Regions from separate parts of the Staphylococcus sp. CoH_129_LAB_1 genome, predicted to be linked through region 3. Evidence: predicted binding sites of a transcription regulator. Region 3 holds the regulator's gene; each other region holds the start of a gene.
The links. The regulator LexA, encoded in region 3, represses DNA repair genes until DNA is damaged. The targets are predictions, from matches to a motif close to CGAACATATGTTCG.

Region 1: a site for LexA is predicted at 3,233-3,246, ahead of recA (recombinase RecA). Genes of this name have one in related genera too.
Region 2: a site for LexA is predicted at 2,955-2,968, ahead of AC2FB1_RS02800 (YolD-like family protein). Genes of this name have one in related genera too.

The regions. Positions count from the first base shown of each region.
Region 1 is NZ_JBXWKZ010000019.1:31,529-37,170, forward strand. It holds gene AC2FB1_RS07040 (YmfK family protein) at 1-827, shown strand, start outside; gene AC2FB1_RS07045 (helix-turn-helix domain-containing protein) at 848-1,240, shown strand; gene pgsA (CDP-diacylglycerol--glycerol-3-phosphate 3-phosphatidyltransferase) at 1,273-1,848, shown strand; gene AC2FB1_RS07055 (CinA family nicotinamide mononucleotide deamidase-related protein) at 2,018-3,157, shown strand; gene recA (recombinase RecA) at 3,321-4,367, shown strand; gene rny (ribonuclease Y) at 4,600-5,642, shown strand, end outside.
Region 2 is NZ_JBXWKZ010000005.1:31,207-36,848, forward strand. It holds gene AC2FB1_RS02785 (alpha/beta hydrolase) at 1-513, opposite strand, end outside; gene arcA (arginine deiminase) at 650-1,885, opposite strand; gene isaB (immunodominant staphylococcal antigen IsaB family protein) at 2,148-2,672, opposite strand; gene AC2FB1_RS02800 (YolD-like family protein) at 2,992-3,390, shown strand; gene isaB (immunodominant staphylococcal antigen IsaB family protein) at 3,437-3,958, opposite strand; gene AC2FB1_RS02810 (hypothetical protein) at 4,161-4,676, shown strand; gene AC2FB1_RS02815 (YhgE/Pip domain-containing protein) at 4,733-5,642, opposite strand, start outside.
Region 3 is NZ_JBXWKZ010000015.1:11,515-17,156, forward strand. It holds gene AC2FB1_RS06040 (GNAT family N-acetyltransferase) at 26-559, opposite strand; gene sosA (DNA damage-induced cell division inhibitor SosA) at 943-1,176, opposite strand; gene lexA (transcriptional repressor LexA) at 1,320-1,940, shown strand; gene AC2FB1_RS06055 (CAP domain-containing protein) at 2,144-3,169, opposite strand; gene guaC (GMP reductase) at 3,184-4,161, opposite strand; gene rpsN (30S ribosomal protein S14) at 4,440-4,709, opposite strand; gene rpmG (50S ribosomal protein L33) at 4,880-5,029, opposite strand; gene AC2FB1_RS06075 (amino acid permease) at 5,283-5,642, shown strand, end outside.

The DNA of each region.
Region 1 (5,642 bases), on a different contig from region 3:
AAAAGGAATGGTATTTAGAATACGAAATTATTGTTAATCGACCTGGACTTTTAGGTGATGTATCCAGTTTACTTGGTATGTTAGGTATTAGTATTGTCACTATAAATGGTGTTGATCAAGGACGCCGTGGATTACTCATTAAGACAGATAGTCTTGAAAAAGTCACACGTTTTGAAAATATCATTCATGAATTAAAAGAAATAGAAATAACGAAGTTAAGAATTCCAGAACTACGCGATCGTTTAGCAGTGCGTCATGGTCGTTATATTGAACAAGATGCAGATGACAAAAAAACATTTCGTTTTGAACGTGAAGACTTGGGTTTACTTGTCGACTTTTTAGCAGAATTATTTAAAGAAAATGGTCATAAGTTAATAGGTATTAGAGGTATGCCACGTGTTGGAAAGACAGAATCAATTGTTGCTGGTAGTGTCTGTGCACATAAGAGATGGTTATTTATAAGTTCAACATTAATCAAACAGACAGTTCGTAGCTCTCTTATAAAAGGTGAATATGATGCTAATCACGTTTATATTATTGATGGCGCGGTAACTGCTAGAGAAACAAATCCTAAACATCAACAGTTAGTTGAAGAAGTGATGACATTACCATCAATAAAAGTTGTTGAGCATCCAGACTTATTTATAGAAACAAGTCAATATAGCATTGAAGATTTTGATTATATTATCGAACTACGTGAACATGTGCATCAAAAAATTGAATATGATCATATGAAACAACAAGTTAAACAACAAGCAATCAAAAGCAAAAATACATTAGACTTTAGAGAAGATGTGTTTGGTGGTGGCTTTGGTTTTTTTGAGTAATGAGGGTGGAGGTGTCAAAAGTGAAAACAATTGGTGAAGCCTTAAAAGGTAGAAGAGAAAGATTAGGAATGACATTAACAGAACTAGAACAACGTACACAATTAAAACGTGAAACGTTACAATATATTGAAGAGAATAAATTTGATAAACTTGCCAAAGTGGACTACGCTGAAGGTTTTATTAGACGTTATGCAAGTGTAGTGAATATGGATGTCAATCAACTCATTAACGTTCATCATGAAGAAATTCCTATTCAACACAATCAACTCGATACACTTTTACATCATTATCGGCATAACGAAGTGCCTAAATATCGAACTAAAAGTAAAGAACCTATTCAATTATTGATTATGATTAGTATTGTTGTAATTATTACTTTTATTGTATGGATATTAGCAGTATTATTAATATAATTTACATATAAATTAAGAAATGAGGTATTAAAATGAATATACCTAACCAGATTACAGTTTTTAGAGTGATTTTGATTCCAGTATTTATATTATTTGCTCTAGTAAACTTTGGTTTTGGAAGTGTATCTGTATTAGGTGGATATGAAATAAGAATAGAGCAACTTATTGCTGCTATTATTTTTATTGTAGCTTCTTTAAGTGATTTTTTAGATGGTTATTTAGCTAGAAAATGGCAACTTGTGACAAATATGGGCAAATTTTTAGATCCATTAGCGGATAAATTATTAGTTTCTAGTGCTCTTATTGTTATGGTACAATTAGGATTAACTAATTCAGTTGTAGCGATTATTATCATTGCTCGTGAGTTTGCGGTTACAGGTTTACGTTTACTTCAAATTGAACAAGGATTTGTGAGTGCAGCAGGTCAATTAGGTAAAATTAAAACTGCTGTTACAATGGTAGCAATTATTTGGATTCTACTGGGTGATTTATTCGCAAACTGGATTGGATTCCAATTAGGTCAAGTGTTATTATACATTGGCGTATTCTTTACAATATTATCAGGAATTGAATATTTCTATAAAGGTAGAGATGTGTTTAAGCAATAAAAATTATAATCAAATAAAGTAAAAATGTAATAAGGAGCCTGAGACATAATTAAACGTCTCAGGTATTTTTAATATGTCATCTTCATCTCATTCTTTTGAGTTATTTTTTAGAATGTAGAATCGATTAAGTATAAAATATAAATTAAGATTACATAAGGGAGAGGGAAAGATGAATATATCTATCATAGCAGTAGGTTCAGAATTACTATTAGGTCAAATAGCAAATACAAATGGCCAATATTTATCAAAACTTTTTAATCAAATTGGAAAGAATGTAGTTGAACATACAGTAATTGGTGATAATCCTGACCGATTAGAATTTATTATTAAAGAAGGGTTGAAAAGATTTGATACATTAGTACTAACTGGTGGATTGGGACCAACTAAAGATGATTTAACTAAACATACAGTAGCAAAAGTATTAAACAAAAATCTAGTACTTGACGAAGATGCATTAAATTATATTGAAGATTTTTTTAAAGAACAAGATCAAGAAATGACACTTAACAATAAGCGACAAGCACTTGTGGTAGAAGGAGCAAAAGTATTAAAAAATCATTATGGTATGGCTCCGGGGATGTTTATTAAAATTAATGATAAAAAAGTAATTATGTTACCTGGTCCACCAAGCGAAATGCAACCTATGGCTAAAAATGAATTGCTTCCATTACTTATAGATAATGACAATACTATTTTTTCAGAACAACTTAGATTTGCAGGAATTGGGGAATCAAAAATTGAAACAGAACTCATGGATTTAATTGAAAAACAAACTAATCCTACAATAGCTCCGTTAGCAGGGAAACATGAAGTATACATTAGATTAACAGCAAATGCTTCTACACAAAGCGAATGTAAAACATTGATTCAGCCTATAAAAGAGGAAATACTTGCAAGAATTGGTCAATTTTACTATGGCTCAGATGACATATTATTAGAACAATCTGTAATGGAACAAATGAATTCAACAGTAAGTATATATGATGGGGTAACTGATGGAGCAATTTATACTCGTTTAAAACGCTTTGATAAACAAAATATATTAAAAGGAATGTTACCTGATAATGATATATTTTTAAATCATCTGTCAAATATTGAAATGCAATTAAGAGAGGCTTCATCATATGTGAAAGATTTATATAAAACTGAAATGGGTATAGCTATATTACATGAAAATGAGAATGTTTATCTAGCAATGAATACAAAAGATAATTTTAAAATGACTACGTTTAAAATGGCACAATCAAGAAATCTACTTCATAACAGAAGTCAAAATTATGTATTAATAAGATTATTAAATTGGCACTAAAATGCATTTAAATTGAAAAATAGTTATACTTTAGGGTACATTTGTTCGATTTTGTGTTTTGCGTTCTTTTTTATACGAACAAATATTCGCAAAATGCTTGTGTCTGAATAGATTTAAGAGTATAATATTAAATAGATAACTATCTCATATAGGAGGTTTCGCTTTGGATAATGATCGTCAAAAAGCTTTAGATACAGTTATAAAAAATATGGAAAAATCCTTTGGTAAGGGTGCAGTAATGAAATTAGGCGATAATAAAGGTCGTCGTGTATCTAGTGTATCAAGTGGTTCAGTTACTTTAGATAATGCTCTAGGTGTAGGAGGTTATCCTAAAGGAAGAATTATTGAAATATACGGTCCTGAAAGTTCTGGTAAAACAACAGTAGCACTTCATGCTATTGCTGAAGTGCAAAAAAACGGAGGGGTCGCTGCGTTTATCGATGCTGAACATGCACTTGATCCGGTATATGCTGAAGCATTAGGTGTCGATATAGATAATCTATATCTTTCTCAACCTGACCATGGTGAACAAGGTTTAGAAATTGCAGAAGCTTTCGTAAGAAGTGGAGCGGTTGATATTGTCGTTGTAGACTCGGTTGCTGCTTTAACTCCTAAAGCTGAAATTGAAGGTGAAATGGGAGATACGCATGTTGGTCTTCAAGCACGTCTAATGTCTCAAGCTTTACGTAAACTTTCTGGTGCAATTTCAAAATCAAATACTACAGCTATTTTTATTAACCAAATCCGTGAAAAAGTTGGTGTAATGTTTGGTAACCCAGAAACTACACCAGGTGGTAGAGCATTAAAATTTTATAGTTCAGTGCGTTTAGAAGTACGTCGTGCAGAACAATTAAAACAAGGTCAAGATATTGTAGGTAACAGAACTAAAATTAAAGTTGTTAAAAATAAAGTAGCACCACCATTTAGAATTGCTGAAGTAGACATCATGTATGGTCAAGGTATTTCAAAAGAGGGCGAATTAATCGACTTAGGTGTAGAAAATGATATTGTTGATAAGTCTGGTGCTTGGTACTCATATAATGGTGAGAGAATGGGTCAAGGTAAAGAAAATGTTAAAACATATCTTAAAGAAAACCCTCAAATTAAAGATGAAATCGATCGTAAATTACGTGAAAAACTAGGTATTTTTGATGGTGATGTTGAAGAAAGTGAAGATAAATCATCAGAAACATTATTTGATGAAGAATAATATCTAATTCTTAATGCTTTGATTAAAATTATGTTGTGTGAGAGTGAATAATGAATTCAAAATGAGTTCAGTGTCACTCTCTTTCTTTTATAAGTATATGCGATGAAATTTCATATCTTGACACTGATGAGTACATAAACGTACAATTAATATGTATATTATTTATACAATTTATAAAAAATCATTGAGATTTTAATATACAAGCAAATACCTAGAAAAAGGAGGTGTTTATGTGAATTTATTAGACCTCCTACTCATTTTGCTGGGGATCATTCTAGGGGTTGTTGTAGGGTATTTTTTAGCCCGAAATATATTACATCAAAAGCAAATTCAAGCTAGACAAACTGCTAATGATATTATCAAACAAGGACAAAAAGAAGCAGATAATATCAAAAAAGAAAAATTATTAGAGGCAAAAGAAGAAAATCAAATTATTAGAGAACAAGTTGAAACAGAACTACGTGAAAGACGTAGTGAGCTTCAAAGACAAGAAGCCCGAATTCTTCAAAAAGAGGAAAATTTAGATCGTAAATCAGAATTATTAGATAAAAAAGACGAGATTTTAGATCAAAAAGAATCCAAAATTGAAGAAAGACAACAACAAGTAGATGCAAAAGAGAGTAGTGTTCAGACGTTAATAATGAAGCATGAACAAGAATTAGAACGCATCTCCGGTCTCACTCAAGAAGAAGCAGTTAATGAGCAACTTCATAGAGTAGAAGAAGAACTGTCACAAGATATTGCAGTACTTGTTAAGGAAAAGGAAAGAGAAGCTAAAGAAAAAGTTAATAAAACAGCCAAAGAATTATTAGCTACTACTGTACAAAGATTAGCTGCTGATCATACAACGGAATCAACTGTTTCAGTAGTTAATTTACCAAATGATGAGATGAAAGGTCGAATTATTGGTAGAGAAGGTAGAAACATTCGTACTTTAGAAACGTTAACAGGTATCGACTTGATTATTGATGATACTCCTGAAGCAGTGATTTTATCTGGATTTGATCCAATTAGACGTGAAATCGCTAGAACTGCATTAGTGAATTTAGTATCTGATGGTAGAATCCATCCAGGTCGTATCGAAGAAATGGTAGACAAGGCTAGAAAAGAAGTGGATGATATCATTAGAGATGCAGGAGAACAAGCAACATTTGAAATTAATGTTCATAATATGCATCCAGATTTAGTGAAAATTTTAGGTCGTCTAAACTACAGAACAAGTTATGGTCAAAATGTCTTAAAACATTCTATGGAAGTCGCACATCTTTCTGGAAT
Region 2 (5,642 bases), on a different contig from region 3:
CAAAGCTTCGCCGGCAATGGCTTTTGGATCAAAGTCATTCCATTCAATATCAAGTAAAGATTGTACATCACATACCGCAGATAATGGGGCTGCTTTTGAGAACAAATGACTTTGTGTTAAAGCAAATTTCACTGTGCCATAGCCCCCCATTGAATGTCCAGCTATAAAATTATCTTCTCTTTTCTTAGATAGAGGTAATACTTGGTGCGCATAATGATATATTTCTAAAATATAGTTATAATAACTATGTCCATAGACCATATTCGCATAGCCACTGTGATCAGCATTCGGCATAATCACTGCTAAATGATGTGCTTCAGCATAACGTTCAATACTTGTTAAGCGTATGTAAGACGTCGCATCACTTGATAAGCCATGTAACAGTAATAACGTTTTCAAAGGTTTTGCAGGTTCATCTTGCTTGAAAAAGCTATCGTCTTCTGGAACGATGGCTGTAAACGATTGATTCATTCCAATCGTAGGTGATTTATAATTAATAGTCATCAATGCCATATTGACTTCTCCTTTCATTTTATAAAGTATGTTATCTATTTTACACTTTTTGTAGACTAATGGAATATTTTTAATATAAAAAAACGCTAGCCAAATGACTAACGTCTTTCACTATAAAATGTTTCACGTGAAAACATTAAATATTTTCTCTAAAGAGTGGCTGGCTCATACATCTTGGACCTCCACGGCCACGTACTAACTCACTTCCTTTAATCTCAATCACTTTAATACCTTTGTCACGTAATAATTGATTAGAGACGTAGTTTCTGTCATACGTCACCACAACGCCTGGGCGAATACATAATGTATTAGATCCATCGTTCCACTGTTCTCTAGCACCGTCAATTATATCCCCGTTCCCAGTAGGTATAAATTCTACGTTATCTAATCCTAATGCACTGGCAAGTGTTTCTCGTAATTGGCTAGAATGCGTGATTTTAATATCCTCTTTTATTTCATCTTGTTCAATTGTAAAGATATTCATATGATTTTCTTCTTTAAAAATAGCTGCATGTACTGTGAATTTATCATAATCAATCATTGTAAATACAGTATCTAAATGCATAAATGTACGGCTATTGGGTATTTCAATCGCAAGTACTTTCTTAAATGTCGTATGTTTATCTTTAAAGATATGTCGTGCTAAACGTTCAATGGCCTCAGCAGAAGTACGCTCTGAAATGCCAATCGCTAAAACATCTTCAGACAATACTAGTTCATCTCCACCCTCAATATTAAAAGGTGACGTCCGATCTAGCCACACCGGTATATCTGCTTCTTTAAATCGAGGATGATGATTTAAAATATACGTCATAAAAATAGATTCACGGCGTCTTGCACGCCAGTACATACGATTAATTGACATCCCTCTACCTATTGATGCTTGTGGGTCACGTGTAAAATATAGATTAGGCATTGGATCTAAATAAAACGGATATCGATCATCTAAATATTCAACGAGATGAGTTGTTTCAAGTTGAATTTCTTCTTTTCTTATACCTGCCATTACTTTTTCAATCAGTGCTTGATTGGATAACTTTGAAAAATAATCTTTAATTTCTTTCTCATGTCCTAAAATCGTTTTTTGAGATTCTGATAAAATATCATCAATAAATTGCTGTCTTACTTTTTCATCTTCAATCGCTTCAGCTGCAAGCTGTTCTAAATAAACTACTTCTACCCCTTCAGCTCTTAATGTGTCCGCAAACTGATCATGCTCTTCTTGTGCTACTTTTAGATATGGAATGTCGTCAAACAATAATCCACTTAAATGATCAGGTACTAAATTTTCCAATTCTTTACCTGGCCGTTTTAATAGCACTGTTTTTAATGTCCCGATTTCGTTATTAACTTGAATTGGCCCCTTTGTCATTCGTCTTCCTCCTTCAAGTAAATTATATTTCTATATAATTATCATACAAAAACAGTCTCATATATACATTTTTTGTAGATGAATCTATCGTATCACCCTTCTATAATTTTTAATAACAAAAATCTTAATATACGATTAATACGATAAAAATCTAATATTTCTAAAAACCTTAATAAAATGCCGCATTTATTTTTATTCTTTTTTATGTATAAAAAAATAGTTAAAGTGACAACACTCACTTCAACCATTACCGTTAATCCATTTAGTTCATTGCTTTTTGTACTGTGCTATAGCCCAATACTACTCGATCTACTGTACCTTTATTAACGTCAAACCAAACTGTCATACCATTTTGTTTAGGTTGATAGTAATAAATACCTGTTGTGTTGTTTTTACCATTATCAATTTTTTGTAGATCTTTACTATATACTTTTTTTAGTTGTGTCAATGAAAGCCGACCCTTTACTTCCATATCTAATAATGATGCAGTTTTACCGTCTTTAGATACATTTCTGAAGTATTGATCATATTTCATTGCTGATTTATTAGATGTTGACTTTTTGATTTTAATACCATTAAATTTGACATTTTCAGCTTTAACCGCATTTTTAAAGTTTTTATCCAATACGAATGAAGCATTTTGACCAGCATAACCATTATAGTTATAATATGACGACGTTGCTGCGTGTGCAGTTGGCTGTTGAACAAGCGCACCTGTAACGCTAGCACCTAAAAATGTACTAAATGCTACTGTTGTAGCTACAAATACTTTCGTTGTTTTTTTCATATGTGTCCTTCTCTTTCTCTTTAAACTACCCATATCATACTTTATTACTTATATCTATACAATTAATAATATATTTAAATATTTTTTTATAAAATTGTGTTATAATACAAATGGGAGTAATAGTCCTATTCACTCCTTCACAAAAAGTTATATTACGTAATAACATTAGGCCATAAGTTTACTTCCCCTTTGTTAAACTTGTGGTCTCATTATATATAAATTCATTTTTTTAATTTTAAAATATAAGATTTATTTATATTATAAGAAAGCACTTTAATAATACGAACATATGTTCTATAATATGATTGAGGTGGTTCTTATGATTCCTGATCAATACAAACGTGAAACAGATTACCGTAAAATTCCTAGAAAATATTTAGACGCTAATATACCACAAGGCCGTGGCATGATTAAGTGGGCGCCTTTTGCAGTAATGCCTGAACAGTATGAACGAATAAAAGCATTTATCGAAGACCAAAATAAAATAACAATGCCCTCTTTGTCAGAAGATCAATTCAATATTCTGAATAGACGATTAATTGAAAAATATACAACTCATCAACTCGCTATGATTAGTTATTTTAAAAATGGTGCTATTCATTCTATTACTGCCTATATCAAACGCATTGATACTTTAAACCAGTATGTTACGATTAGTAATGAGAATGGCTCACAAACAATGAAACTGGAGTTTGAAGTGTTATGCCATATTGAATAATAAAAAAAGAGCGGGAATTGAATTCAGTCCCGCTCATATTTATTATTTATTTGCTTGTTGTCACACCTTCGTAGCCAATATCAACTTCTACTGTTCTTCCATGTGTTATAACAAATGAAACAATTAAGCCGTCTTTCTTAGGTTGATATTCAAAAATACCACTTTGTTTATCATTAGGAGTTCCTTTTACTTTTTTTAAATCTTGGCCATACGCTTTTTTCAATTGATTATATGTCAAATCTCCTTTAACACTAAATTGAACTTTATTTGCCTTTTTGCCATCTTTACTTACACCAGTAAATTTTTGATTATATTTTTCAAGTTCTTTATTACTATCCGCTTTTTCAAATTTTATCCCATTCATTGTTACATTTCCATATTTAACTGCTTTAATAAAATGTTTATTTGTTACAAATTTTGCGTCTTTATCTACATACCCGTTATATACATAATATGGCTTTGTAGCTGCATGAGCTGTATCCTCGATTGGTAAAACAGCTGTACTTACGCCTAATACTGTCCCAAATGCTAAAGTAACTGATGCTATAGATTTAACTATTTTATTCATGATTGTCCTTCTTTCTCTAATGGATTTTTGTTTCACTACTATTATCTCATACTCTTTATCTTAATTCACTGTACTTTAGATGTATCTATCACAGAATTATGTGAATAAAATGTAATATTATTTAGTTATATAAATACTTCCTATTTGTTGAACTTTGATTATAATAAACTAAAGAAATCAATTAAAAATGGAGGACTATAATTTGAAAAAAATATTAGCAACTATAGTCATTATATTACTTGTTGTGGCATTAGGATTCTCAGTCTTTTTTGCAGCCACACATTCTAATCAATCTGACTCAAATCAAACACAATCTACTAAAAAGAAAGATAAAAAAGAAAGTACTTCTGAAAGTCATACAGTTCAATCTAATGAAACAAGTCAATCTGACAATGGTACCAATGCGCAATCTGAGCCAACAAGTCAGTCATCACAAACTTCTCAAGCGACACAAGAGTCTCAACAAGCGACACAACGTCAATCTAATATTCAGACTACACAGCCAAAAACAAGTGAATCATCAAACACATCACAACATCGTTCAGAAAGTAACACGTCAAAACAACCTACATCTCAAAGCACAGAAGAGAAACCATCTTCAGAGCAACCATCAGCTGAACAACCTTCAACAGAAGCAAAGCCTTCATCACAACAAAGTACGCAGTCTTCAACTGAAAGTCATCATAGCAGTAGTGAATCTAATAATAAATCTAATTAAACATAATAGCCTGATTGATAATGATTTTTTACTATCAATCAGGCTATTTATATTTTCTATTCTGTTACTTTACTTTCTTCTACGCGTTTTGCAATCTTAGTCATAATTGGATCTAAGAATGGTTTAGCAATAAATCCGATTAGGAAGAAACTAAGACCGAACAAACCGAATATAATTAATTTTGTAATTAAGATTTCTGGTACGATTCCACCTACAACTTCACGTAAGCAATCAATTAAGTACGTAAATGGTAAATATGGTGAAATGTTTTGGAAAAACTTAGGTAGTGTCGCTACTGGGAAGGTACCGCCACCGCCTGCAATTTGTAGTACTAAAAGAATGATGGCTACCGCTTTACCTGGGTTACCCAATATAGATACACACGTATAAACAATGGTATTAAACACAATTGCGCCAAATAATGCAACGAGTACAAAGAGCAATGGTGATTCTACTTGCGCATGAAGTAAGAATAAGTCACCTGTTGTAACAATGAGGGTTTGTAATACACCCATCAAGATAAAGAACATTCCTTTACCAAGATATTCTTGTCGTTTCGTTAACTGATCTGCTAATTCTTCATGTTTGTTATGCACTGTTAATAAACTCACTAATAATAAAGCGCCCACCCAAATAGATAATGCTGTATAGAACGGTGTCATCCCTGAACCATAATCTCTAACTGGGAAAACATCAACTGTTTTCTTATTGATTGGATTCGCGATAACATCTGCTTGTTTTTTCAAATCATTTTTCAGACTATTAACAAGCTTATCTACTGCATCGTCATCGTCTAATTGATTGAATATATCATTAGCCTTATTTAAATCTCTTTCGATGCCAGGTAATTTTGTTTGTGCAAAGTTCGCTAAATTCGCTAAAGCTTCTTTTGCTTTTGGCTGATTTTCATCTAATAAATCAACTGCATTATCATATTTATCAAATAACGTTGGTAGATTAGCATTT
Region 3 (5,642 bases):
ACTTCTTTTCACCTTATTATTATTTCTAGTTATTGAAAAATACATCTGGATATTCAATTATACCTGACTCTATTTTTAATGCATTTTCTTTTAATTCAATAGCCATTAAAAACTCATCTGGCACTTCAAACGGAGCTTTAAGCTCCCATTTAGATGCTTTTTTAAATCCAAATTTAGGATAATAATTTGAATGTCCCATTACAATTACTGATCCAAAATTTAACGACCTTGCTTTATCTAAAGCAGTTGTTATTAAACGTTTACCTACACCTCTATTTTGATACTCCGGTAAAACAGACACAGGCGCCAAAGCTAATGATGCTTTTTTATTTTCATTATTGATAATAAAAATTTTAGACAACAATATATGACCTATGATTTTTCCATTATATAGCGCAACTAATGATAAATCAGGAATAAATGCATCTGAATTTCTCAAATTTGCAACTAAACTATGTTCATCTTGATCACTATATGGTTCATTTTCAAATGCTTTTTTTACAATTTGCTCAGTAAACTGATAATCTTCTTTTGTTTCTTTTCTAATTATAAAATTCACTATCTCACCTTATCATTTTAAATTTAATGACTAAATAGTATTAACATGAACTATTCAAATCATTTTTATAAAAGCTAAAGATTATTCATTCATAGTCATATAATCTACTTTCTACTATTTTAACATGTCCACCATATTCAACTTAAATATTGACTTGTTCTTTATGATAAAGAAAACAAACTATTATGCTATTATTTTTTAGTTTACACATTTATCAGCTAATCATTGTAAATTCAAAGATATTAGAATGCTAAGACATCATCTAAAATATGTAAGTATATTATTATAATAAAATACCGCAAATTTTACTAAAATCCACGGTATTTTCATATATTTTAATTTTCTAATGTTGATTAAAAACAAAAACTGATAATCCTCAAACTTTATTTAACTAATGCGAACACTTTATAGTCTGTTTGTTCTGTATTATCTTGAACGTCGTTCTTATTATTCTCATTTAAAATCGCTTTTTTCGGGATAGTATGATCAGTGATTTCGTACGTGTGTTCCATATGAGCGTTCTGATATAAATTTATGAAAAACACCAAAAAAACGATGCAAGATACTACTAGAACAGTTATATTTGTAATGATATTACTAGTATGATTACGAAACATTTAACTACACCCCTAGAACATTTGTTTGTATATAAAGTTTAACAGAACGGATGTTCTTAGTCAAGACTATTGCGAACAAATGTTTGTTTAAAAATTTAAAAAATGCTATACTATATTAAAATAAATCTAGGGAGTGCCTATATATGAGAGAATTAACAAAAAGACAAAGTGAGATTTATGACTATATTAAACATGTTGTTCAAACAAAGGGCTATCCGCCAAGTGTAAGAGAAATTGGTGAAGCAGTTGGTCTTGCTTCAAGTTCAACAGTTCACGGTCATTTATCTAGACTAGAAGAAAAAGGTTATATAAGAAGAGATCCTACTAAGCCTAGAGCAATTGAAATTGTTAGTGATCAAAATAATGACATGACTAGAGAAGAAACTATTTATGTTCCTGTTATCGGTAAAGTTACAGCCGGAGTTCCAATTACCGCAGTCGAAAATATAGAAGAATACTTTCCATTACCAGAACATTTAACGTCTACACATAATAGTGATGTATTCATTTTAAATGTTATTGGCGAAAGTATGATTGAAGCAGGTATCTTAGATGGTGATAAAGTTATTGTTAGAAGCCAAACTATTGCTGAAAATGGAGATATTATCGTAGCAATGACTGAAGATGATGAAGCTACTGTAAAACGCTTTTTCAAAGAAAAAAATCGATATCGTTTACAACCAGAAAATAGTGCTATGAGTCCTATATATTTAGATAATGTAACAGTTATCGGTAAAGTCATTGGTCTATATAGAGAATTGTAGTTTATATCTTTTTCGTTACGTTAAAATCTCTTATATATGTTTAATATATAAAAAACTAGAAGCGCATAGCCGCTTCTAGTTTTATTTTTTATTTAAAATCTCTTTTACTTTATCAAGTATGTCTTTTTTCTTATTTTTCTTTGTAGGCATAATATCAACTTCCTTGCAAAAAGAAAATACCCCTATATACTATAAATCAAACATTATCCTGTGTAGTTTTCTGTCCAAAATGGTTGTCGATGATTATTAAAATCTACACCTACACCTAATGTATTAACGTGCGTATTTAAAATATTTTCCCGGTGTCCTAGAGAATTCATAAGTCCTTCGTGAGCATAAATACTACTTTGTTGACCATAAGCTAAATTTTCGGCAGCAGTATTAAATTGAATACCATCACGTTTCATTCTATCGAAAGGTGAATGACCATTTAAATCAGTATGATCAAAATAATTATTTTTAACCATATCTTCACTATGTTTTCTTGCAGTATTAGATATTTTTTTAGAATAATCCAATGTATTTAATCCGTGTTGTTTTCTTTCTGCATTAACTAAATCAAAATTTTGATATTCAAAGCTTTTTTCTAGCGTTGTAGATGGTGCACCATATTGCTTTTGTAATCGATTTTCCATTGATTCACTCACTTGCAATAAAGCTGTTAAGTTATTTTGATTATGTTTATCGTAAAATACTGTTGTATAAATATTATCTTTATAAAAAATATCATATTCATTATTTTTTACAACAAAACGATAACGTCCTTTTGCAATTTTATCTACTGGTTTACCAAGACGCTGTTCGACCACCCTTTTAGGAGTATTGTATTTGATTTTAGATTTTGAAGTTATAATATTTTGATTACTAAACAAAGCAGTTACTTTATTATTAATGTAACTTACCATTAAGAAATTTTGATAATCATTATTATAATAAGTATACCATTTTGTACCATATTCATTTGAAGTCACTCTTTTGGGTCGTCCTATCTTACTTTCTACTTCTTTTTGAGACATATTTAATTGAATATTATTAACTGCAAATTCTTGTTTGTTTGGAACCTTAAGTAGGTTATTTTTAGAACTTGTGTCCTCATTCATTAAATATTCTATTTTGTCTCTTACATTATTTTGCAAATTAATAAAAAATTGAGTTTCTTCCATAGGTTTTATAAAGATAAATAACAAAAATATTGCAGTAAATAAAAGAAACTTTTTAATAACATTCACCCACTAAACATGTATTAATCTCTATCGCCATTAAAAATTGAGTTTCTTACAATAACGTAGTCAACTGTAGTTAGTGATTTTAAATCCTTGCCACCTGCATACGAAATCGAACTTTGAAGGTCTTGTTGCATTTCAATTAATGTATCTTGTAATGAACCTTTGTGTTCAACAAACATTTTTTTACCTTCAACGTTTTTATGTTCACCTTTTTGGAATTCAGAAGCACTACCAAAATATTCTTTATAACACTTTCCATCTAATTCAACCGTTTCACCTGGAGATTCTTCATGAGCAGCGAATAATGAACCAATCATAACCATAGTAGCTCCAAATCGAATAGATTTAGCGATGTCTCCATGTGTTCTAATACCACCATCAGCAATTATGGGTTTACGTGCAGCTTTACTACAAATATTTAATGCAGCTAATTGCCATCCTCCTGTACCAAATCCTGTTTTAACCTTTGTAATACATACTCGTCCTGGACCTATACCAACTTTAGTAGCATCTGCACCAGCATTTTCTAATTCTCTTACTCCCTCAGGTGTTCCAACATTACCAGCAATAACAAATGATTGAGGAATATGTTTTTTTATATGCTTAATCATGTTAATAACCGAATTAGCATGACCATGAGCGATATCAATCGTAATATATTCAGGTATTAGGTGCTCAGATTTTAGCTTTTCTATAAATTCAAATTCAGTTTCTTTTACACCAACTGAAATCGAAGCGAAAAGCCCTTTATCTTGCATTTTTTTGATAAATGGAATACGGCTCGCTTCATCAAAACGATGCATAATGTAAAAATAGTCGTTTTCTGCAAACCATTCAGCTAAAGATTCATTCATAACTGTTTGCATATTTGCAGGAACCACTGGTAACTTAAAAGTTTTAGGTCCGAATTGTACAGTCGTGTCACACTCAGATCTACTATTAACAATACATTTATTTGGAATTAATTGAATATCTTCATAATCAAAAATTTTCATACTTTAAATTTCCCCTATACATTTTAAATTTAAAAAACGATGTAGGACATAAATAAACTCTTAGACGATTGAATCACTTATAGGTTCTAAATAATTAGAATAATATAACTATAGAGCAATTTAATTTCAAAACTAGATAAAGTATCTAATCTTTACAAATTCATTTATAACATAAGTTAGAGCGAGAAATCACTTTTTTCTCGCTCTCATTATTTATATCCTTATTTACTTTACAATTTTTTAAATACAATGTAAATGGACTAAAGTATTAGTTTTAATTACCAACTAGATTTTTTCACACCAGGAATTTGTCCTTTATGTGCATGTTCTCGAAATGCAATTCTAGACATTTCAAATTTTCTCATTACACCTCTAGGACGTCCTGTAACTTTACATCTTCTTGTTAAACGTGTTGGAGATGAATCTCTTGGCAATCTTTTTAATGCTTCATAATCTCCTTTCTCTTTAAGTTCTTTACGTAATTCATAATACTGATTTACTAATTTTTCTCTTTTCAATTCTTTAGCTATTTTAGATTTTTTAGCCATACATAATCTCCTTTTTACAAATCGTAATTATTACGTTTTATATATTAACATACTTTTAAAAATTTACAAGGCTCTTTATTTTAAAATAAAAAACTCATACATGTTATTTGTCTTAAACATGTATGAGTCTAAATTATTTTATCTTTTTGTCGTATTTAAAAGATAAGGAATTATTTAGTTTCACGGTGTAGCGTGTATTTATTTAATCTTGGGCAATATTTTTTCATTTCAATACGCTCAGGATTATTACGTTTATTTTTTGTTGTAATATAATTACGATCGCCACATTCAGTGCAAGCTAAAGTTACATTAACGCGCATCATTAACATCCTTTCTTGTTGTATATAATTAGGAATTCTTACGATTTAAAATTTTACCATATCCTTTATTCCTACGCAATAAATTTTTTGATTTCATCAAGTCAATCCTTCTTCTTTAATAAAAAATAACGATTATTTAAAAAAGTCAGAAAATTTAAAATTTTTAAAACAAATTGTTCAAAAGTTATTGAATACTTGAACTAAAACGATTAAAATGATTTGTATATTTTAATTTTAATTTAGGAGATATTATATGGAAGATAACAATATGAAACGTGGTCTTAAATCAAGACACATATCTATGATTGCTATCGGAGGTGCAATAGGCACTGGCCTTTTTGTTGCTACAGGTAGCGTCGTTTCTCAGGCAGGTCCCGGAGGAGCTATTTTAGCTTATTTATTGATTGGCATCATGCTTTACTTTTTAATGTCATCTATTGGAGAACTTGCTACATTTTATCCTGTATCTGGTTCATTTAGTTCATATGCTACTCGTTTCATTGATCCATCTATCGGTTTTACAATGGGATGGTTATATTACATTCTATGGTCTTTAGTATCGAGCGTTGATGTAATGGTAGCTTCTAATGTTTTATTTTTTTGGGATGTATTT